DNA from 3 places in the Thermostichus sp. MS-CIW-34 genome. Region 2 is predicted to be linked to each of the others. Evidence: riboswitches for the same ligand, from Rfam matches in the RefSeq annotation. Region 2 holds a riboswitch; each other region holds the start of a gene.

Region 1 (10,246 bases), on a different contig from region 2:
GGGGTTCCATTTGCATGGCCTTCACCTAATCGACGACGACAATACGGCCCACCATGCTGGGGTGGATATCGCAGAAATATTCCTGGATCCCAGCTACTTCGAACACCACCGCTTTGCTCTCGTTGCGACTTAGCCGTCCCGTCCCTTGAAACTGCGCTCCCTCCACAGGAGTAGCCGTGTGGGGGGTGGAATCCAGGTTGGTGAAGGTCACCTTGCCCCCCCGCTTGAGGGTAACCTCCGAGGGCAGGTATTGAAACCCGCGAATGATCACCTCTGCTGCCGCCGTTGCCTCGACAGGATCTCGCCCCGCAACAGAGCTGGCTTGTCGCCACCGATCCACAGCCAAGATAGCCCCCACATTGAGCAGGGATCCCAGTCCACTGAGCAACAGCAACCGCCGCGTCATTGGCATAGGACTTTCTCCACACAGGTTAGGAAGCGAAAAAAAGCTGAGGCGCTCAGAAGAAGGCGATTGCGACAGCAGTGCAGAGCACTTGGATCTCCAAGCCCCAAGTCCTACAGAGGACGTTGGAAGGCTTTGCAGATCATCGCCTCATCGCCGGCAGGGGTTACCAACAGCTCTACACCTTCAGGATCCAGCGCTCCCGAGTCTCGGCGCTGACAAAGGGGGCAGGCACCACCAGAATGCTGGGGTCAAGGCTGTGGAACACGGCCCGGATTGCAGTGGCATGGGCAACTTCGTTGGGGCCAATGGTGCTGGCGGCAGCCACCAGGTCTTTGTTGGAAAGCTGGGTAAACGCGTCGTTGTAAGCCAAGGCTGCATCAAACTCCAGACCCAGGGCCAGCTTGGCAATGTTGGCATCGGAGTCGAGATTGCCTTCTTTGTTGTCGATGTAGGTGGAAAGGTCGTAGCTATCCCGGGCCCGAGAGGGGATCCCTCCCAGTTGCCGCACGGCACCCGCCAGCAGATCCCGGTGCTGTTCGTGATCCTTCAGGTTCTTGGTGGCCACTTCCAACACGATCTTGCCCACCTCGGTGTTGCTCAACTTGCCGGCAGCGGTTTTGTAGGCCCAGATTGCCTGCTGTTCCAAGTCGATGGCGGCGTTGAGAATGGCAATATCAGCAGTGTTGGACTGGGCGGCACCGGGCAGGGTGCGCAATCCAATTGCTCCACCTACGCCCGCCAGCAAACCAGCCAACAACAAGCTGCGGCGGGAGGTTGCAGGGCTGGGATCCCATTCGGCGGCCAATTGAGGCAGAGCGAAGGGAGTCTTCGAAGTTTTCATCTCAAGTCTCCTGTCTCGAAAGATGGCAACCAACCTTCAGGGACTTGCTCTGGGTCGGGCAATTCCCTCTCGGCCTGGTCTGATGGAGATACGCCGTGGATGCCACGGCGGATGCCTGGGGGAAGAGATTTTCGTGGTCAAATAGCCATGAAATGCCTCCTCGAACTCCCCTCTCCCTCTGGGAGAAGGTCCGGGCTATCTTAAAAGCGTGTCCAACGGCTCCAGCGGGGGCCAGCATTCGGTCGGTAGTGTCGTTATCCATCCATGCGATTCTGGGCGTGAACTTACACATTGCTCTGCCGGAGGCCAGCCTACAGAGCTACGCCACCTGGATTGAGGCGCGTATCCGGGAGGGGCAGGGCGCTCAAGTGGTCACCTGCAACCCGGAAATGATCATGCAGGCGCAGCGGGATCCCGCCTTTGCCCAGGTGCTGCAGGCAGCAGAGCTGGTGATCCCCGATGGCATTGGGGTGGTGTGGGCCCTGCGGCGGCAGGGGATCCGCGTCCAGCGGGTGCCGGGGATCGAGCTGGCAGAAACCCTGATCCCGTTGGCGGCAGAACGGGGGTGGCGCTTGGCCCTGGTGGGGGGAAGGCCGGAAGTCAACCGGGCAGCAATTCGATATTGGCAAGCCCAGTGTCCTGCTTTGGCCCTCTGGGGCTACCACGGCTACTTCTCTAGCGAGGAAGAAAAAGAGCTTCTGCAAGCTCTCCAGGAATTTCGACCGCAACTGGTGTGGGTGGGGCTGGGATCCCCGCGGCAGGAGCTGTGGATCCAAAAGTGGCGTCCCCTTTTGCCCCAAGCCATCTGGATGGGGGTGGGGGGCAGCTTGGACATTTGGGCCGGCCAAAAACGGCGAGCGCCCCGTTGGTGGCGTGACCATCACCTGGAATGGTTGTATCGTCTCTATCAGGAACCCTGGCGCTGGCGACGCATGTTAGCTCTGCCCAGCTTTGTCTGGCGGGTGCTGTGGGATCCCTCTTCTCGTTTGCGCCCATAGTCTGCCGGCGCTCTCTCGTTCTTCTCTCTGTAGGCGCTTGCCATGATGATCGGTCAGCACATCGGCTATCCTCCTCGCTTACACCGTTGGGCGGGTACGGCTCCGACCCCTCATCCCCCTGCCCCAGCCCATCCAGAGGCCACCCTGGGCTTTTACAGCAGCACCCAATCCGGATCCCTGGAAACCCCGGCCAGCATGGTGTCCTTGCGGGGCGTGAGCAAAGTCTTTCCCAACGGCAACTTAATTTTTCAGGATGTGAACTTGGAGGTGCGCCGCGGCGAGTTTGTGTTCGTAACTGGGGTCTCCGGGGCGGGCAAGTCCACCCTGCTGCGGCTACTCTACGGGGCGGAACAGGCCACCGAGGGCACGGTCATCGTCGATCAAGTCTGTCTCTTTTCTTCTGAAGGGCGGCGGCGACCCTACCGCATCCCACCGCGTCCGCTGGCCATGTTACGGCGGCGCTTGGGGGTGGTTTTCCAAGATTATCGCCTTCTGGCCAACCGCACCCTGGCAGAAAATGTGGCCTTCGTGCTGCGCGCCCAAGGGCTGTCCCCCGCAGAAATCCGCCGTCGCATTGGGCCGACCCTAAAGATGGTGGGGCTGACCGAAAAGCGAGATCACTTTCCCCATGAGCTTTCGGGGGGGGAACAGCAGCGCCTTAGCCTGGCCCGTGCCATTGTCAACATGCCGGTGCTGCTGCTGGCGGACGAGCCAACAGGAAACCTAGATCCGGAAAACTCCCTCTTGGTTCTCCAGATTTTGGAGCGGCTCAATTCCTTTGGGGTGACCGTCATCATGACCAGCCATGACCCCTATCTGGTGGAGCGGGCCGGCCACCGGGTGGTGCGCATGGAGGGAGGGCGCCTGTATGATCTGCGCTGAGGGGCTACCGGGATCCCTACTTTGCTCTTCACAAGCTTTTTGAGATCCCGGAGAGCAGCTTTGCCGGTTGCATCAGCAGACCGTAGGCCCTAAGCCAGCCGCATCAGCACAACAGCGGCACCGCCCGCGGCGACTTGTCAAGCCAGCCCGACCAGTTACATCAGCGGGTCGTGGGCCTTACTCGCGCAGACCCTCAGGTTGGGTTTCCAGAAGCTCCTCCCCTAGCTGATGAGCGGCAGCCACCATATTTTTCAGTGCGGGGATCACCTCCTCCCAGCGGCGGGTCTTGAGGCCACAATCGGGATTAACCCAAGTTTGCTCCACAGGCAAGTGGGCCAGTCCTGTGCGCAGCTGCTGCAGGATTTGCTCAACGCTCGGCACCGCAGGGCTGTGGACATCGTAAACGCCGTTGCCCACCTGGTGACGATACCCAGCCTGGGCAATTTGCAGCAGGGTTTTGTTGTTGCTGCGGCTGTTTTCAATGGAAAGCACGTCGGCATCCAGCCGCTCAATGTGCTCGATGATGTCCCCAAACTCTGAGTAGCACATGTGGGTGTGAATCTGGGTTTCCGGCTTGGCCCCGCCGGTAGCTAGGCGAAAGGCATCCACTGCCCAGCTGAGGTATTCTGGCCAGCGTTCTTTTTTCAGAGGTAGCCCCTCCCGCAGTGCCGGCTCATCCACTTGCACCATCACCGCTCCAGCCGCTTCCAGATCTGCCACTTCGGCTCTCAAGGCCAGGGCAATCTGCAAAGCCTGCTCCCGCCGGGGAATATCAACACGGGGAAAGGACCAGTTGAGCATAGTCACTGGCCCCGTGAGCATGCCTTTCACCGGCTTTTGGGTGTGGGACTGGGCTACTTGGAATTCCCGCACTGTCATGGGTTGGGGGCGAACCACGTCGCCGTAGAGAATGGGAGGGCGCACGCAGCGGCTGCCGTAACTCTGCACCCAGCCGTGTTCAGTGAAGGCAAAGCCTTCCAGCTTCTGGGCAAAGTACTCCACCATGTCGGTGCGCTCAAATTCCCCATGCACCAACACATCCAGGCCAATCTCTTCTTGAATGCGGATGCACTTGGCAATCTCAGCGTCAATGGCTGCTTCGTACTCCGCCTGCGAAACCTCCCCTCTTTTGTACTTAGCTCGCCACTGCCGCACCTCTGGAGTTTGGGGGAAGGAGCCAATGGTGGTGGTGGGCAAAGGTGGTAGCTGAACCTGCCGACTTAGGCGCTGCTCGTAGGGCAGGAATCGCTCGAAGTCCTGGAGCTTGAGGTTGGCCAAAGCCTGGCGCACTTGGGGGTTGGGGGGGCTAAACTGCGCAAAGCTCTGCCATTGCTGCTGGATTTCCGCCTGCTGGGCAGCAGTGTCTTCGCCGTTGAGGGCTCGCGCCAGGAGAGCTACTTCGGCCAGCTTCTGTTCGGCAAAGCTGAGGACATTTCTGAGGGGTTCTGGCAACTGGGCTTCCAGAGCAGCGTCGTGGGGCACAAATTGCAACGAAGCGGAAGGCTGCACCCGTAGGTTGGGAGCTACCCCCTGCAGCTCCCGCAGGCTGGCCAAGACGGTCTCAGGCTGAACCTTCCAGACATTCCGAGCGTCCACTACGCCAGCACCTAGGATCTGGTCAGCCGGAAAGCCATAGGTTCTTACCAGATCCAGGGTGTGGCCACGGGTAAAGTCAAGGCTAATGCCGGCCACCGGCAGTTGCACCACCCAGGGGTAAGTCTCCCCCAGGTCATCGAAGTAGGTGACCAAGTGGACAGGGATCCCGGCGGTTGCCAACTGGCGGTAGCTCATTTCCACAGCTTCCCGCAGGCCACTTCCCTGGCTGGTAACCAAAATGGGATCGTGAATCTGGACTTCTGGGATCCCCAGCTGTTTTAACTCCTGGAGGAGATCCCGGTACAGAGGAAGGAGCTTTTCCAAGTCCGCCCGCAGATCCCCAGATCGCTGGCTAAGGCAGAGCAAAGTCACTGGACTGAGGACAACGGGGCTGGTGCGCTCCCCTAGGATCCCTTGGGCCCGCCGAACTCTTTCCAAAAAATCCCCAAAGTTAGGACTGGGATCGGCTTCCGGCTCAATTTCGGGTACCAAGTAGTGGTAGTTGGTGTCAAACCACTTGGTCATTTCCAAAGCCGGCAGGCCCTCCCGCCCCCGCGCCATGGCAAAGTAGCGGTCTAAACCCGACAGACCTCGGAACCGAGAGGGGATCAGCCCCAGCCAGGTGGCCCAGTCCAGTACATGGTCGTAGAGAGTCTGATCCCCTACCGCAATGTGATCAATCCCAGCTTGTAGCTGAGTCTGCCAGGCTTGAGTCTCCAAATCCCAAAAGGTAGCCAGCAGAGCCTCTGACCCTAGGGCACCACTCCAAAAGCCTTCCAAAGCTTTTTTGAGCTCGCGGCGCTTGCCCATGCGGGCATACCCCAATGTCATGGTTTGTGCAGTCATGTTGTGTGCCATCCCAAATACTGAGTTTTCTAATTTTCCTGCGTTCAATTCGCCCTCAACTGGGATCCCGCCCGCCAAGGAAGAAACCGGCTGTTCCTCTCTTGCCTCTGGAACCCCAACAAAACACTGCCTTTTGCGCAAAAAAGATACTCAACGCAGCCAGCGATCGCAGTGGCTACTTGCCAGCCACCAATTGAAGTCAGGAAGCCTGACATCTCACTCTTTCCTTCGCGTAGGCGGGCTGTAGATCTTGATAGATCTTGATAGATCTTGGTGCAACAGCACCCAAAATTTACTCTCTCCCGGCCAACTGGCTCAGAGTCTTGCTTGGGTTCTTGGACTTATTTCTACTGCTGAGGAGTACCGAAAGCTTGTGGGAGCAACGCCGGGAAAATGCTCAGGATAACGAAAGCAGAAACGAGCTAAAGCCAAGACAGTTACCATCTGTACCTCGCAGATGTTGTGAAGTTTAGAAAAACCATCGGCGGGCATTCTGACTGACACGGTTTTGGGGGACAAGACCTGGATCGGCAGCGAATGACTCTAGAGATTTGCTGCAGGACTTCTCCTAAACCGGATCACAGCTGCGGGACAGCGGCAGATTCTCACTGCTCTTTCCCCGTTTCCTCTGGCGGCTGATCCCCGTCAGAACCGATAGCTGAGCTACATCGTATCACGGAGTTCAGAGACGGGAGTAGAGTGCTTCAATCATCACCAAGCCAGCAGCCTTTGGAGCTACCAGACCTCACCTTTCACCCAGCGGTCTTGCAGGAAGTCATCGGAATCCTCTAAGCATCCTCCCCCCCTGCATTGCTCTCAAGTAGAACTTGGGGAAGTCGTAGGGCTGATGGCTCCCTCTGGTTTTGGCAAAACTACTCTGGCCAAGTTGCTGGCGGGCTACCTTACCCCCAGCCAAGGTCGGGTGAGTGTGACAGGGCAGCCTTTGCCTCGGCGAGGGTACTGCCCAGTGCAGCTTGTCTTTCAACATCCAGAGCAGGCCGTTAACCCCCACTGGCGCATAGCTCAGGTCTTGCGGGAAGGGCCTCCTCCCCAGCCAGAGGTTCTCCACACCTTAGGCATTTCCCCCAGTTGGCTCAACCGCTATCCCCATGAGCTAAGCGGGGGAGAATTGCAGCGGGTTGTCATCGCCCGGGTTCTCAACCCACAAACTCGCTATTTGATTGCAGATGAGATGACAGCCATGCTCGACGCCAATACCCAAGCCCTGATCTGGCAAGCTGTCTTGGCCTATGGGCGGGCACATCAGATGGGGCTTTTGGTCATCAGTCATGATCGCTTTCTCCTGGAACGGCTCTGCAGCCGCTACGTCATCATGACCAGCCATGACCCCTATCTGGTGGAGCGGGCCGGCCACCGGGTGGTGCGCATGGAGGGAGGGCGCCTGTATGATCTGCGCTGAGGGCTGCCGGGATCCCTATTTTGCTCTCCACAGGCTCTGTTGAGCTCCAGGGGGCAAGGGTCTGAGCCCATTGATTGTTGGATGGAGAACAGCATGCAATCTCTCTCCCGACTTCTCAATAAAATTCGCTATCTCCTACAGGAGACTTTTTTGGGGTTGCGGCGGGGGGGCTGGCTGAACTGGGCCGCTGTGAGCACCCTGCTGGTGTTGCTGTTCTTGGTGGGGATCGGCGTTGAGCTGTCCTGGGGCCTGGATGCCACGGTGCAGTCGCTGGGAGGACAACTGGAGATCTCCGTCTACCTGGAGCCGGAACGGCAGGGGGTGGAGCTGCAACCTCAGGTCGCCCAACTGCCTCATGTGGCCGAGGTGAAGGTCATCACCAAAGACCAGGCTTGGCGCAACCTTTTGCTGGAAATGGGGATCCAAGACGAGGCGGCCATGGAAACCCAGTTGGGGGAGAACCCCTTGGTGGATGCTCTGCGGGTTAAGGCGGATTCCACCGAAGCCTTGGGGGAAGTGGCGGAGCAGATTCGCCAACTGGAAGGGGTGGATGAGGTCTACTACGGCGACCGCATTGTGGAGCAACTGGCCCAGCTCCAGGACATGCTACGGCTGGGATCCCTGACCATTACCGGCGTGTTGGCCCTAACAGCGGTGGCGGTCATCACCACCACCATTCGCCTCATCGTCATGGCGCGGCGGCGGGAGATCGAGGTGATGCAATTGGTGGGGGCGACAGCAGCCTGGATTTACTTGCCCTTTATTTTGCAAGGGTGCCTGTTTGGGGTGATCAGCGCAGTGGGAGCTTGGGGATTGATCTTGGGATCCCAGCAGTTGCTGCAGGAGCTGCTGGAGCAGTTGATTGCCTTGCCCTTCCTCAAGGTGATGCAGGCAGATCGCAGCCAACTGGAGTTTTGGCTCTTGCCGTCGATGTTGTTGGGGATGGGGGTTTTTCTGGGCACCACCAGCAGCTTGATCGCGGTGCGCAAGTCGGCAGGGCGATGAGCTGGAGGCGATGCTGAGGAAAGCCCTGGATATTCCAATCTGAGGATCGCCATAGGATAAGATGATGGACTCTACTTCCCTGGCTTTCCAAGATCTGGCCGCCATGAACCCATTGCCTCCTCCCGCCCACCCCTACCAGTTCCGCGCTTTGGGCCTGATTAAGGGATCCATGAAATCGATCCCCAAGACTTATGCGCAGGCAACCTTGGTTGCCTCTGACGGAGCAGAATATCCGGCTACCCCCGGACGCGCCGAGCTTCTCGGCCCCTTCGAGCACTGCATCAAGAGCGGCCATACCTACTGGTACTACGTGCAGCCGCAGCCGCGTTCAGGGGGGGCTTTGGGCTTGAGCATCATCCGCATCCTGGCCCTGCCGGAAGAGGAGCAAGACCCAGAGTGGGAAGAAGAACCGTTTTTGCCTGCCCCTGAGGACACAGAGGAAGGCTTTAACATCCGCGGCATTGTCGAGCCCCACGATGGCTTTGTTGAGGTGACCGTGCGGCGCAAGCCCCAGGGAACCAAGCAATTTGCTCCTCTGCAATTGCGCTTGGAAGGGTTCTTGCCCGGAGCTGTGGCGGGCGAGTTTTGGGATCTGTTGGCAGAGCGAGAGGGCAACAAACTGCTGTTGGTGGATGGTACCCGCCTGTTGACCGCAGTAGCCTAGCTATCTAGATTGGCCCTGCTTGAGAACCTTAAAATAAACCAAAGAGCTTCCCAACCGATGGTGTCTGCTGCCGGCTTGTCCCAACGGGTCGCCCATCTATCCCCTTCCCCCACGCTATCCATTTCGGCTCTGGCTAAAGCCATGCAGGCAGAGGGGCTGGATGTGTGTAGCTTGAGCGCGGGCGAGCCGGATTTCGATACGCCTGATTACATTCGGGCCGCGGCCATCCGTGCTCTGGAAGAGGGCAAAACCCGCTACGGCCCCACCGCTGGGATCCCCGCCCTTCGCCAAGCAGTGGCCGATAAGCTGCGGCAGGAAAACGGCCTGGAGTTCAGCCACGACCAAATCCTGATCAGCAACGGCGGCAAGCAAACCCTGTTTAACCTGGCCATGGTGCTGCTGGATCCCGGCGATGAAGTGATCCTGCCTGTTCCCTACTGGGTCAGCTACCCCGAAATTGCCATTTTGGCAGGGGCAAAGGTTGTGCAGGTGCAGACGGAAGAGGCCCAGGGGTTCAAGCTCACCGCCGCCCAACTGCGCCAGGCCCTCACCCCCCGCAGCAAGCTGCTGATTCTCAACTCGCCGGCCAACCCCACCGGAGCCGTTTACCACCAGCACGAGCTGGCAGCTCTGGCAGAGGTGATCCTCTCCGCCCCCCATCTGTACGTGATCTGCGACGAGATCTACGAAAAGCTGGTTTATGGACAAGCCCGCCACATCAGCCTGGGATCCCTTTGCCCTGACTTGATGCCGCGCCTGATTCTCAGCAGTGGCTTTGCCAAAGCCTACGCCATGACCGGCTGGCGGGTGGGCTACTTGGCCGGGCCCAAGCCCATCATTGAGGCGGCCATCAACCTGCAAAGCCACAGCACCTCCAATGTCTGCACCTTTGCCCAGTACGGTGCTCTGGAAGCCCTGACCAGCCCCCTATCGGCAGCGGCTGTGGAAAAAATGCGCCAAGAATTCTGGCAGCGGCGAGATCTGATGCTGGACGGGATCCGCACCTTGCCGGGGGTGACTTGCCCGGAGCCAGAAGGTGCATTTTATGTGTTTGTCAACATCGGCCAAACCGGGTTAAGTTCGGTGGAGTTTTGCCGGCAGCTGCTCAAGGAACACCACGTGGCTGCTGTGCCGGGGGTAGCCTTTGGGGCAGATTCCTACATTCGCCTTTCCTATGCTGCCGATCGCACCACCCTCGAAAAAGGGCTGCAGCGGCTGCACCGGTTTGTGTCTTCCCTCTGAGGATTCAATCCGAGGATCGAAAAGAACTGAGGAAGCTCAGCTCCCAGCGGCTGGATCCCTGTAGGCCATTCCCAGCGGCGGGATCCCTACCTGAAGTGTGAACACTGTTGCTTAACCCTAGCTATAGTGTTAGGGGATGGGCTACGAGGGGATAACTCATGTCTGGCAGAACGGCGCTTGTCATCACCGTTGCCTGTTTGAGTGGGGGATCCGGAAAGACCACAGCCGCCCTCAACTTGGCCATCATGCTGGCCGAGCATGGCAAGACGCTGGCTGTTGACTTTGACCCACAGGGCAACCTGAGCCAGTGGATGGGCTGGACGGATCTGTCGGAGTCGGCCACCAT
Region 2 (10,246 bases):
TGATTGAGACATGGTGCTCCTTGATATAGTCATAGGTTTCTGTCCAAGCAAAGGGTGTGAGAAGAGGCAAAGACGATCTCAATGTCTTGGCCAAGGATTCAGCAGTGAGTTAGACAGCTAAAAGTCAGCCTCAAGTCGCTCTAAAATTGGCCCCTTAAATTAAGCCGAACGGTGCGACCCACTCCTGGGTAGCCGGGGAAAACCTCATATTGCTCATCCAGCAGGTTATCGACTCCCACCTCGAGAGCGAGATTTTCTGCTACTGGGATCCCTCCCCGCAGAGCCAGGTTGGTGTAGCCGGGCAGAGATTGGGTATTGGCGTTGTTGGTAAAGAAAGTGCCAATGTGATGCAGGAAAACTGAGGCATACCGATCCTCTGCATCGCGGTAGCTCAGGCCCAGGTTGAAGCTGTCTGCTCCCACGAAGGCTAGCTGTTTGCCAACCGCTTTGGGATCCAGCGCCGAGCGGATGATGGGATCGTTCAGGGTGTAGTTGGCAAAAAGAGTCCAGTTTTCCCCCAGCCGCAAATCCAGGGCTGCTTCTATGCCTGTGTATTCCACGAGCTCAATGTTTTCGTAGGTTCCCCTGCGCGGGCCGGCGCTGACAAAGGTGATGCCATCGCGGATGCGGTTATGGGCAAAGGTCAAGCGCAGTAGGCCAAAATCTCCCAAAGCCTGATCCAGGCCAATGTCAAAACTCTCTCCCCGCTCCGGGCGCAAATTGGGGTTGCCGTCGACTTCAAAAAAGCCGCGCAGCCGAAAGAACAGGTTTGAGATCAAGGGAGTGCGAAAGCTGCCGGCATAATTGGCCCTCAGGGTGGTGCCTTCTGCCAAAACCCAGCGGATCCCTGCGGCAGGAGAGGTGGCCGAACCGTTGACCAGATTGCTCGAATCTTGGCGAACACCTAAGTTGAGATAAAAGTTGGGCTGTGGCTTGTAATCCAGGCGGGCAAAGAGGGCCCCTTGGTTCACGGTATTGTCATAGTTGACGTTGGTGGATCCCCTGGCAAAGGAGAAGGTGGTGTTGCGAGCTGAAATGGATCGGTAGTCTGCTCCTAGAGTAAGCTCCAGGTTTTCAGCAGCCTTCCAGGTGTATTGCAGTTGGGATCCCCACCCCGTTCGCGAGATCTCATCCCGGGATCCCTGGCTTTGTGGGGCGCTGAAGCGATAGTTGAGGTCGTCAAAAAATACCCTAGCTTGCAGGGATCCCCTCTCTTGATCCCACAGCCAACTGAGATCTAACAGCAGGTCGTTGGTGTTTTGCACTGCATCGGGGGAGGGAAACTCGGTGCTGCCGGGCACCTGAAACGCTTTGTTGAGATAAAGGGCATTTCCGGTTAGGACTTGGCCTTCTGCCAATTGCCAGGTGAGCTTGGCTTGTAGGTTGTGGTACTCCACTGCCGAGTTTTCCCGCCTGCCGGCTTTGCCCAAACGCCTAATTTCAAAAGGAAAGTCGTTGTTGCTCTGCAGACGGCGATAGCTGACCACCCAGCCCAGATCCTGCACCTGGCCGCGGTTCTGGATCCCTTGCTCGTTGAGGCCGTAGCTGCCGATAGCCGCTTCCAGCACGGTCTCGGATCCCGGCTTTGGCTCCAGGGTTACGATGTTGATGACCCCGCCAACGGCATCGGAGCCGTATAAGGTGGAGCCCCCACCTGGAGAGATCTCAATACGCTCGACCACATCTGTAGTGATCTGAGACAGATCGAACCCGCCAAAAAAGCCCAGGTCGTTAATGGGGCGGCCATCCAAGAGCACCAACACCTGGGCCGTTCGTCCTCCCCGCATAAACTGGGAGCTAAGGGCTCCCAACTGGGTTCCTGCCGTGCCGTCGCTGAGGATCCCGGGCAGGTAGCGCAGGGCCTCCTGAACCGTTCTTGCCCCTTGCTCTCGAATTTGCTGGCGGGTAACGACGTAAACCGGGCGGGAAGAATCCCGCAGCAAACCAGGACGGCGAAAAGGTGTGGTGACGGGTTGATTTAAAATCTCGGCGCTAACGCCGGTTTCCAACACCTCTTGAGCTGAGGGCGGGGAAGCTGCCGGCTGCGCCCACGCTGGGATCCCCAAAACAAGACCCCCCAGCGCCAGGCTGAGACCTAGAATGGGATTCATTTTCTTTCTTGAAGCTCCTGATTCCGTGCGACGCGGAAGAAATGCGAGCCAAAACCGCAGGCGGGCATCCTGACTGAGGGCATAGGTCTAGCCCAAGCCCATCACAGTTGCGGCACAGCGCCGGATTTGCACCGGACTTTCCCCTTTACATGCCCTGGCTGATCCCCAGGACAACCTGTCGGTACAGCTTTCTCTGCGATTGCTCCGAAAAAGCCGTGCTAGGCATCATACATCCCCTGCTCTGGAGTTCCTATCCTGCCAGGGGGGATGTCATCCCCAGGGGTGAACGGGATCCCAACGACAATCCCAGGGCTTCGGATGGGCCACATCCCATTTAGGCCAGATTTCTTCACTGCTTTGTAAGCAGTTGAAGGATAGCCCGCTGCTACTCCAGATCGCGAGGCCCAGGGATCCCTTGACTTTTGAAGAATTTGAAGAATAGGGAGGATAGAGATACGCTGAGATCTTGCAAAATCCACAGCCTTTGGGAGAGTAAGAGGGGAGCAGTGGCTTGGCTGCTGTCCACGGGATTCATTGGACTAGTACCCAACCGGGTAGAAAAGAGGAGCTTTTTCGATTTCAGGCGGGGCTGTCGTCTGGTGGGCTGGATCCGGTTTAACTTGGCTGGGAGAGGCAATTGGCACCTCGATCATCCGATCCGGTACCAGCGGCACCATTTCGGAGCGGTCGGCAATTTCCCGGAGAGAATTGGCAATGGATTCTTGAGTCAGCAGAAACTGTCGTTCGTTGCGCTGCATCTGCTGCCACACCTGGTAACGCTGGCTCCACCGGCTTTGGGTATGCACAGTCCAACTGTAAAGGCTTAACACTGAAACCCCAGAGAGGATAGCCATCCCTGTGGAGATCTGCTTCCACCAAGCTAGGTGTTCTGCCCAAGCCGAATGTTGGCTGCGAGGATGGGCTGATTTCAACTTCAAATCCAAAGGCTGGGTGCGGCTGGCCTGAACTGTACCGGAGAGGGGTCGGCTCAGAGCAGAAGGCTGTCTGTGGCGACGAGGGCTTTTGGGACGATCAAGACCTGCGTTCAAAGGCTGGCTAACCATAGGGCTTAACCTCACACACACCAAGGGATCCGACGGTGCAGGACTGCCGGTTCCGCTTCACCCTAGTTCCCCGCGCCCCCCAACAGCAACCCCCTTCTCCCGATTCCCGGCCTCAGCAGGACAGCTGTCCGCTTCACAGTAGCCGATCTCTTGAGAGCGGGAGAACCAACCTAAACCTACATCTGACTGCTGCGGGCAGCCACTCGCAGTTTGGCAGAGCGGGCCCGTGGATTGCGTTGCCGTTCCAGTTCGGAAGGGGACAAGGGCTTGGGGGTGAGCACCTGCCAACGGGGATCCCTGCGGAAGGCCCATTTCACCAAGCGATCTTCAAGGCTATGGAAGCTGATCACGGCCAACCTGCCGCCGGGTTTCAACCAAGTGGGGGCTTGGGCCAGCAAGGTTTCTAAAGCCTCCAGTTCTCGGTTCACGGCAATGCGCAACGCCTGAAAGACCCGAGTGGCCGGGTGAATGCGGCCTCGCCGAGCTGCCGGAGGTACCGCCTGCCAAACCACCTGGGCCAACTGGGTAGTTGTGGCGAGGGGACGAGCCTGCTCGATGTGATGGGCAATGCGGCGGGCAAATCGCTCTTCGCCGTAACGGGTGAAAATCTCGATCAACTCTTCGACCGGGCGATGATTAACCCAATCGGCGGCAGTCTCCTGAGCTGTACTGGGATCCATGCGCATATCCAGCGGCCCCTCTCCGCGAAAGCTAAATCCCCGCTCAGGGCAGTCCAGTTGCGGCGAACTCACCCCCAAGTCGGCCACGATGCCATCGAAGGGGATCCCCTGCCCCTGCTCATCCCGAAAGCCATGCTGCTGCAGATCGAAATCGGCAAAATTGAGGTGCCACAGTTGGATGCGGCTGCCGGGGATCCCTTCTGCTGCAAAACGCGCTTGCGCCGCCTGCAGAGCCGCCGGATCCCGATCCAACCCCACCACTCGAGCAGCTCCCCCCCGCAGCAGCGCCAAGCTGTGCCCACCCCCTCCCAACGTCACATCCAAAAAAATACCGCCCCCCTGGGGTTGCAGGTAGGCCATCACCTCCTCGGTCAAAACAGAGTCGTGTTGATACACCTTGCCAAGCACGGTTTGCGGGGGTTCTATTTCTGCTGCTACAAAGTTCAGTATCTGCAAAAAAAAGGCCGAGGCCAGGCCCCGACCGAGGAATCCATGTTGTTAAGGTGATCCTCTGGGAAAAGAGGGGTGGCCGTCAAAAGACAGGCTGTCTTGGGATCCCCGGCAAAATCTCTGGGGCGCGAGTCCCGCTCTGAGTATGATGAGACTGCTCCCGCTTTTGCCCAGTCTGCCGTCAGGGTTGCTGTGTTGACTCACTCTTCTGCTACTGATATCTTGACCCTCTCGCCGGCCAAGGGCCTGCGCGGCCAAGTCAGCATCCCCGGCGACAAGTCCATTTCCCACCGCGCCCTGATGCTGGGATCCCTGGCCGAAGGAGAAACCACCATCCAAGGGCTGTTGCTGGGAGAGGATCCCCGCAGTACGGCAGCCTGTTTTCGGGCGCTGGGGGCAGATATTTCGGAGCTCAACAGCGAGTGTGTTCGCATTCGGGGAGTTGGCCTGGGCCAGCTGCAAGAACCGGCAGACGTGTTGGATGCAGGTAACTCCGGCACCACCTTGCGCCTGATGCTGGGGATCCTGGCTGGCCAGGCCGGGCGCTTTTTTGCCGTCACCGGCGATCGCTCCCTGCGCTCGCGGCCCATGGGGCGGGTGGTAGAACCGCTGCGGCAGATGGGGGCCAGCATTTGGGGACGGGCCGGTGGGACGTTGGCACCTTTGGCCGTACAAGGGGGATCCCTCAAGGGCATTCACTACCGCTCCCCGGTGGCTTCAGCGCAGGTAAAATCCTGCCTCTTGCTGGCGGGCCTGCTGGCGGAAGGCACCACCCAAGTCACCGAGCCGGCTCTCTCTCGGGATCACTCGGAACGGATGTTGCGGGCCTTCGGAGCCGACATTCACGTGGATCCAGAGGCGAAAACCGTGGCCGTGGTGGGGGGATCCCGCCTGGTGGGCCAGAGAGTTCAGGTGCCGGGGGATATCAGCTCGGCAGCCTTTTGGCTGGTGGCCGCCTCCATTGTGCCCGAGAGCGAATTGCTGCTAAGGGATGTGGGCCTCAACCCCACCCGTACCGGTGCGCTGCAGGTGTTGCAGGAGATGGGGGCCGATATTCAAATTGAAAACTGCCGGGAAATGGCCGGCGAGCCCCTGGGAGATCTGCGGGTGCGTTCGGCCCGCTTGCGCGGCTGCACCATCGCCGGCGATCTCATCCCCACCCTGATCGACGAGATCCCGGTTTTGGCGGTGGCGGCGGCCTTTGCCGAGGGGATCACCGTGATTCGCGATGCCGCAGAGCTGCGGGTCAAAGAAAGCGACCGTCTGGCTGCCATAGCCCAAGAGCTGAGCCGCATGGGAGCCCAGGTCACTGAATATCCTGATGGCCTGGAAATCAAGGGAGGGATCCCTCTTCACGGGGCCGAGGTCGACAGCCACGAGGATCACCGCATCGCCATGAGCCTGATGGTGGCAGCTCTAGGAGCGCAGGGATCCACCCTCCTCAGGGGAGCCGACTGTGCCCGCATCTCCTACCCCGACTTCATTCCCACCCTGCAACGATTGACTGCTTCCCCCCTGGAGTCTTGAGAGGGCCCATCTTTAACTTTGCCGCCTCTGCTCCTATGTCGACCTGCCCCAGCCCGCCCGGCCCTATCGCCATCGAACATCTCTGCTTCCGGGTTCCTCCCGGTGGGCAAGCAGCCTTTCTTGAGCAAGACGAGCGGGTTTGGGGATCCGCCCTGCGCCGGCATCCGGGTTTTCTGGGCAAAGAAGTTTGGCTGGATCAGCAGGATCCTGAACTTGTCCACCTCATCCTCCGCTGGGCCAGCCGCGCTGATTGGAAAGCCTTTTCCCCCGAGCAAGTGGAGGCATTGGATCGGCAAATGCGGCCTTTTTATGTGCGCTTGGAACAGGCCAAAGAATACCAGCTCTGGCAGCCCGGCCCTTCTGCAGGGACAGGAAAGCAGGATTAAGGGATCCCTTCAGTCTCAAAACCTACCTCAGAGCCCACCGAGTCAGCCCTGGGGGATCCTGCCACCCGCTCCTGCTCCACCAGCTCCCGCAAACTGGGCATGGTCACGGCCAAAGCTCCTTCTCGCCGCTGCAGCCCCGCTTCAAAACTCTCAGGGGTGACAATGCCGCCGGAAATGAGCATCTTAAAAGCATCTTCCACCGGCATGAACACTTCCACCACCTGGTCTTCCGGCACAATGGCGTACCAGCCCGTCGTTGGATTGGGGGTGGTGGGCACAAACAGGCCAAGGGAGCGCTGCGGCCCATCGGGCCGAATGGGAGTTTGAATGGTGCCCGTCACAAAGGCCAGCGCCCAAGCTCCTGGTCGGGGATATTCCACCAGCACCACCCGCCGAAAGCGCTGATTGTTGGGGGCAAACAAAACACTGACCAATTGCTTCAAGGTCTTGTACACCAGCCCCGCCACCGGAATCGCATGGAGCAACTGTTCGCTGAGATTGAGCAGCCACTGGCCGACAATGTTGCGGGCCATGAAGCCAATCAACAGGATGAGCACAATCGGCGTCAACAGGCCCACCGCCAGATCGATGAGGTTGATCAAGATCGGGTGCAAACCCTGGATGGGATTGAACTGCTTCGGAATGCTGGTCAGAAAGCCAATGCTCCAGGTGGCCACCTCCACCGTCAGCCAAATGGTAGTTGCCAGAGGGATCACCACCAGCAACCCCGCCACGAAGTAGTTCTTAAGATGCTGTTTCCATTGTGAAACCATGGTGAGGTCGTTCCGTCAAGTCAACCGAGTGGATGCACCGAACCTTTGCAAGTGGAGCTTGCAGATGGCAATCATGATACCTGCCTTCTGCATTGCCCTCATGGGGGGCAGCCGCAACTTGCTCGAAAAAGAAACCGGGCTGCCAAAAAGCGCAGAGCCCCAAACTTTCACGAGGCCGATAATGCTATCTTAGGTCGATATAAAATTTTGTAAAGGCAGGGATCCCGTCCCGAGGCGTTGTGGCCAAGCCCCTGGATGGTTTGTGTTTCTGCTGGGTGTTGCGTGGGAGGCCCTATGTCAGAGTCAGATTGGCTAGAGCATACCTGTCAGGTGGAGGTGCCTGTTCCCATTGAGCAGGTATGGGATTTGTGGGCCAACCTCACCCTCATGCCCCGCTGGATGAAGTGGATCCGCTCGGTGGAATTGCTGGATCAGGAGCTGTCCCGGTGGACACTGGATACCCGCGGCCTCACCTTCAGTTGGATCTCCCGCACCCACACGGTGGTGAAACACCAACACATCGGCTGGAGTTCGGTGGAGGGGCTGCCCAATCGGGGCGCGCTGCGCTTTTACGACCGCAAAGGCAGTACCATTGTGAAGCTGTCGGTGGCCTACAAGCTCCCGGGGATCCTCGGCAAAATCTTGGATGGCCTGTTTGTGGGCAAAGTGGTGGAGAGCACCATCCAGGCGGACCTGGAGCGCTTCAAGGCCTATGCCCTGGAGCATGCGGGGCCAACCGCCGAAGGTGCCTCGGCCAGCTAGCCTCAGTTTGTCAGGCCTAAGCGTTTTGTTGAACTTCCCCTTGCCAACCCTCACTGCTGCAAAGGTTTTCTTCATGCCCGATCCCTCTCCTGAGCCTGTCATTGCCCTCTCTCGTCAGCCGGTGGACAACCGCAACATTCGCTTCTCTCTGGAGCGGGGCGAGCTGGATCTGGATCAACTTCTCCTGCTGTTGAACCGCAACGCCTTTTGGGCGCAGAATCGCCGGCGGCAGGAGATGGAGCGGGCCGTTGCCCACAGCCATCCGGTGGTCAGCGCCTGGGATGGGGAGCGCCTGATTGGCTTTGGCCGCGCCACTTCCGATGGGGTTTACCGAGCCGTCCTCTGGGATATCGTGGTTGATCACGATTACCGACGTCAGGGCATTGGGCGCAAGTTGGTGGAAACCCTGATCAGCCATCCCCACCTGCAGTCGGTGGAGCGCATCTACCTGTTCACAACCCATCAGCGTGGCTTTTACGAGCGAATCGGCTTTGTGGAAAATCCCAGCACCACCTTGGTTTTACACGGGCGCCCTCTGGAGTTTTTAGTCCCGGCTGCCGAGCAGGAGCAGGCTTGACCGACAGGGATCCTGGGTGAGTGTATCTTGAACAACAGTGGGTTGGCTCTGCCTTGGGAGGAGGACGCGCTAGCCTGAAAAGCAAAAAGGGTGAGAGGGTGTACTCATGGCCAATCGCCTCGCCACAAGTTCCAGCCTTTACTTGCGCAAGCACGCCGAGAACCCGGTGGACTGGTGGCCTTGGATCCCAGAAGCTCTGGAGAAAGCGCGGGCCGAGGATAGGCCGATTTTCCTATCCATCGGCTATTCCAGTTGCCACTGGTGTACGGTCATGGAGGGCGAGGCTTTTTCCAACCCTGAAATTGCCGCCTTTTTGAATGCCCATTTTTTGCCCATCAAGGTGGATCGCGAGGAGCGGCCCGATCTCGACAGCATCTACATGCAGGCGTTGCAGCTCATGAGCGGGCAGGGGGGGTGGCCCCTCAATGTTTTCCTCACGCCCGATGACCTGGTGCCCTTTTACGCCGGCACCTATTTTCCCGTAGAGCCCCGCTTTGGCCGCCCGGGGTTTCTGGCCTTGCTGCAGCGCATCCTGCAGTTTTACCGGCAGGAAAAGGAAAAAATAGAGGAGATGAAAGGCCAGATTTTGACGGCTCTGACCACCCTCAGCGACTTAGTGCCGGAAGACCACATTCCCGCCGACCTGCTGCGCTCTGGGATCCCCAAGATCCAGCCTTTGCTCTCCAATGCCGGGGCGGTGCAGCAATTTCCCATGATGCCCTACGCTCAGTTGGTATTGCGTTCGGCCCGCTTCGACCCACCAGAAGGGATCCCCGGCTCGCAGAGCGCTCTGGAACGGGCCAAAGAGCGAGGCATGGCCTTGGTGCTGGGAGGGATCTTCGACCATGTGGCCGGAGGATTTCACCGCTACACCGTGGATCCCACCTGGACGGTGCCCCACTTTGAAAAGATGCTCTACGACAACGGGCAGATCCTAGAGTTTCTCTCCGATCTGTGGGCGCACGGTATCCAAGATCCGGCCATCGAGCGGGCGGTGCGGCTGACGGTGGAGTGGGTGGCGCGAGAGATGACCGCCCCTGCCGGGTATTTCTACGCCGCTCAAGATGCCGACAGCTTTGCCCGGGCAGAGGATCGAGAGCCAGAGGAGGGAGAGTTCTACGTCTGGCGCTGGCAGGAGCTGCAGGAGCTCTTGGGGGAAGAAACCTTCCGCGCCTTGCAGCAGGCGTTTGACCTATCGCCGGGGGGCAACTTCCCCGATCGGCCCGGCTGCATCGTCTTGCAGCGCCAACAGGGAGGAGCGTTGCCGCCAGAAGTTGAAGCCGCCTTGACCACCCATCTGTTTCAGGCACGCTATGGCTCTGCGGAGCGACGAGTTCCCTTCCCTCCGGCAGTGGATGCCCAGTCGGCCCGTCTGCAATCCTGGCCAGGGCGAATCCCACCTGTCACCGACACCAAGATGATCGTCTCTTGGAACGCCTTGATGATCTCCGGCCTGGCGCGGGCCTATCAAGTGTTCGGCAACGCAGACTATCTGCAATTCGCTCTGCGGGCAGCCCAATTCATCCTCAGCCAGCAGCGCCACCCTGAGACCGGATCCCTGTTGCGCCTGAACTACGATGGCACAGCTCAGGTGCCCGCCAAATCGGAAGATTACGCCCTGCTGATCAAGGCCCTGTTGGACTTGCAGCAAGCCTGCCTGCCCCTGGTGGGGGATCCCACCCCTCAAGACTGGTTGCAGGCTGCCCTCCAGCTCCAGCAGGAGATGGATGCGCAACTGTGGGATCCGGCCAGGGGGGGATACTTTGTCAGCGATGCCCAGAGTGCCCCTGAGCTGTTGGTGCGAGAGAAGGAGTTCCAGGACAACGCTACCCCTGCAGCCAATGGGGTGGCCATTGCCAACCTGGTGCGCCTGGCCGCCCTCACTGGAGATCTGGACTACCTGGAGCGGGCAGAGC
Region 3 (10,246 bases), on a different contig from region 2:
CCCCTGGAAGAGCTCACCCTACCGGAAACCTGCTATGTCGTTGTTGACCGCTACCAAGAACTGACCACCCGCCCTCTCAAAGAATTCTTTGGCTCGGGATCCCTGCCCATCGAAGGGATCGACAACGCCAATACGCTGCCCATTTTCGACAACCACAAGGTGGCCCGTCGCTTTTCCGAAATGAGCCGTCGGGGCAGCAACACCTACCCGCCCTACCGGGTGATCCAGTTTCCCGGCTACATCCTGGAGATTGTGCGCACCCAACTGCAAAAGAAAGGCATCACCCATCTGCTCATGGATGGGCAGATCTACAGTCTTTGACCATCTCCTCAAGCTCAGGAGCGGGGGATTCCCGTTACTGGCGCAGGTTTGCAGCCCTGCGTGAGCGCCGTCGGCCTACTTCGCCACAGCAGCAGTACCCGTCTCTTCGGACATTTGGACTGCCCCCGCCCCCACGGGCTTATGGATCGCTCCTCAGCTCCCCACTCACACTGATGGAACCAAAGGCTCATGCCGTGACATACTTCCGCACTCATGCTGATGCAAAGCGCTCCGCGCCGCTAAAGCGAGAGAGGGCCGGGCTTCTCGGCGGCCTAGCTAAGCCTTGTAGCAGGCAGAAATACGCAAAGTTTGTGATCATTCCACAGCCGTCGCCGCGTATTCCAGCTCCTCTTCCACCACTTCCGGTGGGGCCTCTGCCGCTTGTCCTTGCTTAGCGGCCAGCAGTTGCTCACGGTACTTGGCTGCCATTTCCTCAGCCTTCTCGTAAACCAGCTTGGGATCCCGAATCATGTCGCCGGGATTGGGCTCCAGTTGCTTGGTGGACAGCGAGATCCGCCCCCGCTCCGCATCCAGATCGATGATCATCACCTTCACTTCGTCGTTGACGTTGAAGACGCTGTGGGGCGTGTCAACATGATCGTGGGAGATCTCGGAAATGTGCAGCAGGCCGGAGACGCCGCCAATATCGATAAAGGCACCATAGGGCTTGATGCCCCGCACCGTGCCAACCACCACCTCGCCCACTTCCAGCTTGTTCATCTTCCGCTCCACCAAGGCGCGGCGATGGCTCAACACCAGGCGGTTGCGGTCTTCGTCCACCTCTAAAAACTTCAGGGGCAGCTCTTCGCCCACCAGCTCTTCTTTTGGCTTGCGGGTGCTGATGTGGGATCCGGGGATAAAGCCCCGCAGCCCCTCAATCCGCACCAGGGCTCCACCTCGGTTGGTAGCAAAAATGGTTGAGCGAACGGTGGCATCTTCTTTCTGGAGCTGCCGTACCCGTTCCCAGGCCCGCATGTACTCGATGCGACGGATGGAAAGAGTGAGTTGTCCCTCTTCGTTTTCTTCGGTGAGGATAAAAAACTCGCGGGTTTCTCCCGGCTGCAGCATCTCGTGCGGGTCTTCCAGGCGGCTAATCGACATCTCCTGGAGCGGCAGAAAGGCAGCCGTTTTGGCCCCAATATCGATCAAAGCACCGCGTGGCTCCACCGAGAATACTGTACCCGCCACAATTTCGCCAGGGCTGAAGTGATAGTCGTACTTATCCAGAAGGGCGGCAAAGTCTTCAGTGGTAAAACCTACATCGGCAGCAGTGAATCGACTCATAGGGGTGCAGTAACAGATCAGTTGCGCGGGATAAAGGGTAGAAGGCCAATCGAGTTTGGCAGGATCCCACTTCCACTTTCCCACCTGGGGAGGATGTGGCTGGGAAATACCATCGTAGCTTAGAGGAGCGTCTTTTGTGGCAAGTTTCCCGGCATCTTGCCAAGCTGAAAGATAGAAGATTCGGAGGAAGAGCAATTGCACTTTATCGACCAAGCCGAAATTGAAGTGCAAGGGGGGAATGGCGGAGATGGCATCGTTGCCTTCCGCCGTGAAAAGTATGTGCCGGCTGGGGGGCCATCCGGCGGCAATGGAGGGCGGGGCGGCTCAGTGATCCTGGTGGCAGATCCTGGCCTGCAAACTCTGTTGGATTTTCGCTTTCAACCGGTGATCAAAGCGGAACACGGGGCCAAAGGGGGGCCCAACCATCGCAGCGGGGCCAGTGGTGCGGATCGGCTGGTGCGGGTGCCCTGCGGTACTGTGGTGTTCAATGCGGAGACGGGGGAATTGTTGGGCGATCTGGTGGGCAAGGGGGATCAATTGCTGGTAGCCCGTGGGGGCAAAGGCGGCTTAGGCAATGCCCATTTTTTGAGCAACCACAATCGCGCCCCCCGCCAATTCACCAAGGGCGAAGCGGGAGAACGGGTGCGCCTGCGCCTGGAGCTGAAGTTGATTGCCGAGGTGGGCATTGTCGGCCTGCCCAATGCGGGCAAGTCCACTCTGATTTCGGTGGTCTCCTCTGCCCGGCCCAAGATTGCTGACTACCCCTTCACCACGTTGCAGCCCAATTTGGGGGTGGTGCCCCATCCATCGGGAGATGGGGTGGTGTTTGCCGATATTCCGGGGCTGATCGAGGGGGCGCACTTGGGGGTGGGGCTGGGCCATGAGTTTTTGCGCCATGTGGAGCGTACCAGGGTACTGATTCATTTGGTGGATGGCACGGCGGCGGATCCCGTCAAGGATTACCAGGTTATTCAGCAGGAGCTGCGCGCCTACGGCCACGGGTTAATCGATAAGCCACAAATCCTGGTTTTGAACAAGATCGATGTTCTGGATCCCCAGCAGGTTGCCGAGCGCGCCCAGAGGCTGTCTGCTGCTGCCGGCACTTCGGTGGTGACCATTTCTGCGATTGCCAAGCAGGGGCTGGATGCCCTCTTGCAGCGGGTGTGGCAGTGCCTGGGTCGGGGATCCCAACAGCCTGCGCGGTTGGATCTTGTGGGGGCAAAATCCATCCAGTCCTAGGGCAGAAGAATCTTAGAATAGGAAAGCCCCTGCCTTCCCAGAACCCAGAGACGAGTGGCCATGTATATCTCGGCGGAGGATCTGCCACCGGATTTGCGTCAGATCATGTTGGCTGTTGAACAGGCGGCTCAGGCGAGGGCGGGAGCGTGTGTGGAGCTGCTGATGCTCCTGCGGCTGCTGGAGGAGTTGCACCGCGCGATCCTGGAAGGTGCCTTTCGGGAGTCTTTGCCCAATACCCGTCAAGCTCTGTATCGGGTGCTTCAAGATTTGGAAGAAGCGGGCGACTGGCCCTATCTGCCCCGTCTGCACATCCAAGCCCTGATGCAACAACTGAAGGACTGGCCCGAATCTCAGGGATCCCCGCCCGCGTCGGTGCCACCGACCCCCCGCCCTCTTGTGGAAAACCCCCTGGGGGGTAGCTGCTCCCAGTCTTGACCTCTTCCCATCTGCCCGATGGCCGAGTACTTTAAGCTGCATCCGCAACAGCCCCAGGCCCGTTCCATCCGGCGGATTGCGGCGGCTTTGCGGGAGGGGGCGGTGATGCTTTACCCCACCGATACAGTCTATGCCATTGGCTGCGACGCGACCCATAAACAAGCAGTGGAGCGGGTACGCCGCATCAAGCACCTCTCCAACGATAAACCCCTCACCTTCTTGTGTCCTTCTCTCTCGCGCATTGCCCAGTATGCCCAGGTCACCGATTCAGCCTATCGACTGATGCGGCGGCTGATCCCCGGCCCGTTTACGTTTCTGTTGCCAGCAACCAAGCTGGTGCCCAAGTTGGTGATGGAGCCCAAACGGAAAACCACCGGCATCCGGGTGCCCGATTCTGCCATTTGTCAGGCTTTGCTGGAAGAGTTGGGCAATCCAATTGTCTCGACCTCTGCCAAGCTGGGGGGGGATCCCGTCGGATCCCTGGGCTTAAGTTTTGGGCAAACCTGGGAATGGGAGAGCGATCCCTGGGATGAGGGTGGGATCTTTGCGGCTGAGGAAATGCGGCAGTTGGAAAAACAGGTGGATCTGGTGCTGGATGACGATGCCCCCCGCCGGGCCAAGGTCTCTACGGTAATCGATTTGACTGGATCCGAGCCGCTGGTGGTGCGGGCCGGGCTAGGGTATGAGCAGGTGGCAGATCTGAACCTGAAACTGGTGGGAGAAGACGGTTAAGGGCAGAGGGATCCCGCGTTCTCTAAAATAGGGTCAGTGCCTTCGGAGTGTGCCCATGTCTGAGGCCCTGGCTCAGCAAAAATCGGCTCTGCTGCACCTACTGGAGGCGACCGACCGGGGCCGGAAAGTTTCCCCTGACCAAAAAGCCCAGATTTTGTCTCAAATTGCCGTCCTAGAAGCGCTCAACCCCACCCCCAAGCCAACATCGGCTCCTGAAGGGTTGGAGGGGAACTGGCTCACCCTATTTACCACGAGCACAGCTCTGCTGCGGCTGGCACAGTTGCCTTTTTTGACCACCGGCGAGATCTACCAGTGTATTCGGGCCAAGGCTGGACGGGTCTTCAACGTGGCGGAGATCCAGGGATCCGGCTGGCTGGGGGCTTGGGTGCCACGGGGAATCTTGGCGGTATCGGCACGCTTTTACCCCGAATCGGAGCGTCGGGTGAGGGTGATTTTCGAGCGATTGGTGTTCGGATCCCAAGCTTTGATGAGCTACGAGATCGAGAGTTTTCTCTATTTGCTCGAGCGGGCTCCGGAGCGGATCCCGGCTATTCAAATCGATATTCGCCGCCGCGAGCCAACGGGCTGGCTGGATATCACCTATTTGGATGAAGATTTGCGGATGGGCCGGGGCAGCGAGGGGAGTGTATTTGTCCTGAAACGGGTGAGTTGAGACTTCGGCTAGCCGGAGGGCTTAGAGGGTTCCGTTTCGGCTATTTTGTGAGATAGGTTTTGGGTTAGGGTGAAGCCTATTTCCTGGAGAACTTGCAAGGCGCGGTAGGACTCCCGCAAAGCTTGCAGCTCTTGCTGAGTTTGCTCCAGTTGCCGGGCTTTTTGCTCCTGTAAGAAGCGCAGCCTTTGATTTTCGGACGCCGTGCGACGCAGAACGTGCTTGAGTTTCTGCTTCTGCTGCTGAAGCCGAGTCCGCCTCACCTCCAACTGCTGCAGTTGGATTTCTTGGAGTTCCAGTTCTATTTTCAGAGTGGCGACCTGCATCTGGAGTTGGCGAAGTTTTTGGTTGAGCTCTGGCTCTGGTGTGGGTTTTGCCGACTCAGGGCTTGGGGAAGAAGGTGATGACAATTCTTGTAGGGGCTGCAACTGTTGGGCCTTGGCCTGCGAAGCTTGATCCTGGTGCTGCTCGCCCTGCAGTCTTACTTGAGTGTGTTCGCTTACTTCGGTTTCAGTTTCCGTCTGCTGCTCAGCTTGATCAAGAATTTGTCGATCGCGGATCTGGGTTTGAGGATCCTCGTCAACCGACTGCAAAGGGAGAGAATCCTCCTCGGGTTGCCGAGGGTTGCCGCCATAATCGGCGGGATCAAAGGGAGACAGAGCCGCTACCAGCGAGGCCCGAAAATCAGTCCAGGAGCCCGACTGCAGACCCATCTGAACCACCCGCCAAACCCCATAGGCAGACCCAATTCCAGCCAGGATCCCAGGGATCCCGGCCAAGGATAAGGAAACCCTGGGCAGGGTTGGCAGGATCTGATCCAACAGCCCCACCACCAGGGCGAAAACAAAGATCCCGCTCCCCGCGGCAGCGGCACCTGAAACCCAAGAGGAGCGGGAGAGCATCATCGTTTTTTCGTCATCACAACCGCTAGAGCGGGAAAACCAGGTTCAAAAATGGCCTGTCTGCACTCAGTTTATCCCGCCAGCAGCCTCTGTTTCCCTCTTAGGGCACCTGCCAAGCCCGTTGGTGGTAGCCCTCTAATTGGGCCCAGGGATCCCCAGCCGCTGCGTGGGTGTGGCCGTGCTGAGGGTGATGGTGAGAATGAGGGTGGTGATGGGATCCGTGCCCGTGATGGTGGTGATGATGCTCGTGAGGATGGTGATGGGTATGCCCAGCTCTGACCTCTGCGCTCACGGCCAGGCGAAACTTGCACAGGTGGCAGTTCATCGGGGTTTGGCCCTGCAGGGCTTCCTGCTCCAGTTGCTGCAGGCTGTGCAGCACCGTATCCACAAGGCCCAATTCCGGCAGCATCAGCCAGTCGATTTCCGGCTGTCGTTGTCGTTGTTTCTCCACTGCCGCCTCGATTTTTTTCACCAACACCCCCGTAAACAGAAAGTAGGGCAGCACGATCACCCGGCGCGGCTGCCAGGACAAGGCCCGCTCCAATCCCACGGGCAGGCGGGGATGGGTAATGCCGATAAAGCAAGTTTCCACAGCGGCAAACCCAGATCCTTCCCAAAGCAACCGGGCCAGTTTACAGGCTTCGGCATTGGCCTCGGGATCGCTGGAGCCGCGACCCACAAACAGGAGCACGGTTTCTGCTTCTGGGATCCGCTGCGGTTGGGCAGCTATCAGAGCAGCCAATCGGTCTCGCAGCAGTTGCAGGATCTCGATGCGGATCCCCAGCGGCCCACCGTAACGAATGCGCAACTGGGGATAGAGGGCCTGCAGGCGATCCAATTCCATCGTCACATCGAACTTGTTGTGGCGGGCCCCAAACAGCAACAGCGGCAGGGCCACGATCTCCTGCCACCCTTGGGCCAAGCACTGCTCTACCCCCTGGGCAATGGTTGGCTGGGTCAGCTCCAGAAAACAAGGGATCACCGGTCGATGGGGAGTGAGGGATTGGTAGACTTGGGCCAACTCCAGAAAGGCTTGCCGCCCTTCAGGGTCGCGGGATCCGTGGCCGATAAGCAATAGGGGCAATGAAGGAGAAGCAAGCTGCCCAACCGAAAGGGGAGGGGAAACACTGAGGGTATTCAACACAAAAAACTCCGTTCCTTGTGAATCGCAAGGGGTACAGGACAACGGCAGGTGGGTGTTCTGGCTGAGGGAGGGATCCCATCACAGTTGCGTCACAGTGGCGGACTTGCACCGCGCTTTCCCCAGTCTGCCTGAGCCTTTTAGGTTAGCTTGCCGCTTGCCATTCACCAAGCTCCCGGGGGGGATGTTCTTGCCTGCCAGAAGATAGCCCTGAGGCATGAGCGGTACGGCAGACTCATGCTCAAAGGGCAGCAAAACTGTTGCCGCGCTAATCCCCCTTGCCCCTGGGAGAGGGCCTAACGCCGGCCCGCTGGTCTGGGGGGCTGAAAGTGTCGCAGGCGCAGGGCATTGGCGACCACCGAAACGGAACTCAGGGCCATGGCTGCCCCCGCCAGCATGGGGTTGAGCAGCCAGCCTGTAAAGGGATAGAGCGCCCCAGCGGCAATCGGGATCCCCAGCGTATTGTAGATAAAGGCGAAGAAGAGGTTCTGGCGGATGTTGTTGAGGGTGGCCCGGCTGAGTTGAATGGCAGTGGCGACTCCCCGCAGATCTCCCGACATGAGGGTAATATCGCTGGCGGCCATTGCCACATCCGTACCCGTAACGATGGCGATCCCCACATCCGCTTCTGCCAGAGCCGGAGCATCGTTAATGCCATCTCCCACCATCGCCACCCGCCGTCGCGGTTGTCTTAGGCTGCGTATGTAAGCGGCCTTCTGATCCGGACGGACTTGGGCAATTACCCGCTGAATGCCTGCCTGCCGGGCAACCGCTTGGGCCGTGGTGGGGTTATCCCCGGTTAGCAGGATCACCTCTAGACCCATCTGTTGCAGCTGTTGCACTGCCTCAGGAGAGGTGGGTTTGAGCGGATCGGCAATGGCCAGCAGCCCCACCAGGCTCTGGGATTGGGCTACGCCGATCACCGTTTTGCCCTGGCTTTCCCAATTCTGAACCCGCTCTGACCAAGAGGGATCCCAAGGGATCCCCATCTCCTGTAGCCAGCTCAGCCGACCGATGCGGATCCACTGGTCTTCCACCCAGGCTTCTGCCCCACTGCCTACCCTTGCCTGAAAGTGCCAGGCAGGAGGGATCACAATTTTTTCGGCTTCGGCTTTCTGCACCACCGCCTGGGCCAAAGGGTGTTCCGAGTGCCGCTCTACTGCCGCTGCCAGGCGCAACACCGTCAGGGGAGAGGAGCCATTAGCCCAAATATCGGTGACGGTAGGGCGACCTTCGGTCAGGGTGCCGGTTTTGTCCAAGACCACCGTGCGCAAGTGGTGGGCCAATTCCAGGCTGTCGGCACTTTTCACCAGGATCCCCAATTCTGCCCCTCGTCCCGTGGCCACCAGGATCGAGGTGGGGGTTGCCAACCCCAGCGCGCAAGGGCAGGCGATGATCAGCACCCCAATCGTGTTCACCAAGGCCAGCGTCAGGTTGTCCGCCAACACCCACCAGAGCACAAAAGTTAGAACTGCCACCCCGATCACTGCCGGCACAAACCAGGCAGTCACCCGATCCGCCACCTGTTGAATTGGGGCTTTGGATCCCTGAGCTTCCTGCACCAGGCGCACGATCTGGGCCAGAACTGTGTCTTTGCCCACCCGCCGCGCCTCCATCACAAAGCTGCCCGTCTGATTCAGCGTTGCCCCAATCACCTCATCCCCCGCCGACTTGAGTACAGGCAGGCTCTCGCCGGTCACCATCGACTCGTCGAGGGTGGAGGATCCCTCTAGGATTACCCCATCCACCGGCACCTTCTCGCCGGGGCGCACCCGGATCCGATCCCCCACCTGCACTTCCCGAATCGGAATATCCTGCTCCACCCCATGGCGAATTACCCTTGCCGTTTTCGGTTGCAGCCCGATCAGCTTGCGAATGGCCTCAGAGGTTTGCCTTTTGGCCCGTTGCTCCATCCACTTACCCACCAGAATCAGGGTGGTGACCACCGCCGACACTTCGTAATACACATCGGGATGCAGTCCCTGCCGATGGAAAGAGTCGGGGAAAACCGTTGGGAAAATGGAATAGAAGAAAGCCGCGCTCGTCCCTAAGGCCACCAGCGTGTTCATATCCGCCGAACGCCGTTGCCAAGCGGCCCAAGCGCCTCGATAAAAATGCTTGCCCACCCAAAACTGCACCGGAGCCGTCAGCAGCAACTGCAACCCAGGATTGTGCAGCCACATGGGAAAGCCCGGGATGTCCATCCCCAGCATCATCGGCAGGGATCCGATCACCAGCACCGTGCTGATGCCCACCCCTATCGCCACCTTGAGCTTCAGTTCCCGTTCTGCGGCCCGTTGGGCGATCCGCTCTGGATCCGACAGATCGTCCAGCTGCCAATCCTCCTGGATAAGGCGCGCCCGATACCCCGCCCGCTCCACCGCCCGAATCAACGCCTGCGGATCCACCAGCCTGGGATCCCCTTTGACGGTGGCCTGCTCGCTGGCAAAATTCACTGATCCGTGGGACACCCCCTGCACCTGAGCGAGGGCCTGTTCGATGCTGCGGGCGCAGGAGGCACAGCTCATCCCTTGCAGGGCCAACTGCCAAGTGCCCTCAGGAGAAGGCGCAGAGGCCGATAGTGCAGCCGATGACTTTTCAGGGGCAGGCATGGCAACACCTTGTTGATGAAACGACAGCTACTCTCCACCCTGGGCAGGGCGAAGGCAGCCATCTGTACAGGAATTCAAAACAGACGCCCGACCGTTCTCGACCCAGCCTTGACTAGGCCGGGGGATATCCCACCTGGGTGAGGGCCTGCCGCAAATCGCCCACAGGCCGCTCAGAAGTAATCCGCACCTGTTTGGTTTTGGGATCCCCTTCCACCTGCGCCTGGGGATCCAGTTGCCGCACCGCTTGCGCAATGGTGTCTATACAGGCCCCACAGGCCAGCTTGGGCACCGTCAAAACAACCTGCATCTTGGAAAACCCCCCCAATGCCACTGAAAGGATGCTAAACCTTACAGTGGGCTGGAAGGTCAAGAGGGAGGCTGAGGCTCGTCCATATTCCAGCGGTAGTCCACCTGATAGCCCCGCTGTCGCCACTCTTCCTCCAGTTGCACCTGTTGGGTGAGGGCTTTGCGCAGGGAGTTGATCAGCTCTTGCGTGCGGCCTCGGTTGCCAAAATCCTGTTCTTCCACTGCCGGAAAGGTTTGCCGCTCCAACACCCGCAGCAGAAATTCGTAGTGGATATGAGCCGGCACAGGAATACGTTTCATCGATCCAAGCAATCCTTAGAGATCAATTGTTCTCGCAGAGATCCATTGATAAATGGTTTTCATTCACTGAGATGACAACAGGTGGCGCACAGCTTGGCCGGGATCCGGCTGGGTCACCAGCGCTTCCCCCACCAGCACAGAGCGCACCCCCCAGGCCCGCAACTGCTGCAGATCGGCGGGGGTATGGATGCCGGACTCGCTGACCACAGGCAGATCGCCAAGGAGCTCCGAGTGGGCGGCCAACAGGTTGCGCGTTGTGTTTAAGTCCACCGCAAAGGTTCTCAGATCGCGATTGTTGATGCCA

Evidence for each region. Region 2 has a riboswitch for cobalamin ahead of ACVWYY_RS10655 (TonB-dependent receptor plug domain-containing protein). Riboswitches for the same ligand answer to the same signal wherever they lie in the genome.
Region 1: another riboswitch for cobalamin. It lies ahead of metE (5-methyltetrahydropteroyltriglutamate--homocysteine S-methyltransferase); the one in region 2 lies ahead of ACVWYY_RS10655 (TonB-dependent receptor plug domain-containing protein).
Region 3: another riboswitch for cobalamin. It lies ahead of ACVWYY_RS05995 (sirohydrochlorin chelatase); the one in region 2 lies ahead of ACVWYY_RS10655 (TonB-dependent receptor plug domain-containing protein).

What each region holds. Positions count from the first base shown of each region.
Region 1 is NZ_JBSSDE010000049.1:4,101-14,346, forward strand. It holds gene ACVWYY_RS13140 (hypothetical protein) at 1-16, opposite strand, end outside; gene ACVWYY_RS13145 (plastocyanin/azurin family copper-binding protein) at 26-412, opposite strand; gene ACVWYY_RS13150 (DUF4439 domain-containing protein) at 582-1,247, opposite strand; gene ACVWYY_RS13155 (WecB/TagA/CpsF family glycosyltransferase) at 1,526-2,245, shown strand; gene ACVWYY_RS13160 (cell division ATP-binding protein FtsE) at 2,441-3,127, shown strand; gene metE (5-methyltetrahydropteroyltriglutamate--homocysteine S-methyltransferase) at 3,305-5,569, opposite strand; cobalamin riboswitch at 6,036-6,240, opposite strand; partial or broken gene ACVWYY_RS13170 (ABC transporter ATP-binding protein) at 6,387-6,989, shown strand; gene ACVWYY_RS13175 (cell division protein FtsX) at 7,083-7,994, shown strand; gene ACVWYY_RS13180 (hypothetical protein) at 8,056-8,658, shown strand; gene ACVWYY_RS13185 (pyridoxal phosphate-dependent aminotransferase) at 8,716-9,900, shown strand; gene ACVWYY_RS13190 (ParA family protein) at 10,059-10,246, shown strand, end outside.
Region 2 is NZ_JBSSDE010000030.1:22,782-33,027, reverse strand. It holds gene ACVWYY_RS10660 (DUF1636 domain-containing protein) at 1-12, opposite strand, end outside; gene ACVWYY_RS10655 (TonB-dependent receptor plug domain-containing protein) at 141-2,111, opposite strand; cobalamin riboswitch at 2,154-2,305, opposite strand; gene ACVWYY_RS10650 (hypothetical protein) at 2,651-3,175, opposite strand; gene rsmH (16S rRNA (cytosine(1402)-N(4))-methyltransferase RsmH) at 3,352-4,263, opposite strand; gene aroA (3-phosphoshikimate 1-carboxyvinyltransferase) at 4,498-5,832, shown strand; gene ACVWYY_RS10635 (TIGR03792 family protein) at 5,868-6,218, shown strand; gene ACVWYY_RS10630 (DUF502 domain-containing protein) at 6,215-6,991, opposite strand; gene ACVWYY_RS10625 (SRPBCC family protein) at 7,286-7,753, shown strand; gene ACVWYY_RS10620 (GNAT family N-acetyltransferase) at 7,827-8,330, shown strand; gene ACVWYY_RS10615 (thioredoxin domain-containing protein) at 8,437-10,246, shown strand, end outside.
Region 3 is NZ_JBSSDE010000012.1:18,906-29,151, reverse strand. It holds gene ACVWYY_RS06030 (hypothetical protein) at 1-321, shown strand, start outside; gene ACVWYY_RS06025 (30S ribosomal protein S1) at 637-1,605, opposite strand; gene obgE (GTPase ObgE) at 1,801-2,844, shown strand; gene ACVWYY_RS06015 (hypothetical protein) at 2,905-3,279, shown strand; gene ACVWYY_RS06010 (L-threonylcarbamoyladenylate synthase) at 3,298-4,011, shown strand; gene ACVWYY_RS06005 (PAP/fibrillin family protein) at 4,067-4,684, shown strand; gene ACVWYY_RS06000 (hypothetical protein) at 4,693-5,586, opposite strand; gene ACVWYY_RS05995 (sirohydrochlorin chelatase) at 5,684-6,727, opposite strand; cobalamin riboswitch at 6,758-6,893, opposite strand; gene ACVWYY_RS05990 (heavy metal translocating P-type ATPase) at 7,021-9,336, opposite strand; gene ACVWYY_RS05985 (heavy-metal-associated domain-containing protein) at 9,449-9,643, opposite strand; gene ACVWYY_RS05980 (DUF5340 domain-containing protein) at 9,703-9,942, opposite strand; gene trpC (indole-3-glycerol phosphate synthase TrpC) at 10,006-10,246, opposite strand, start outside.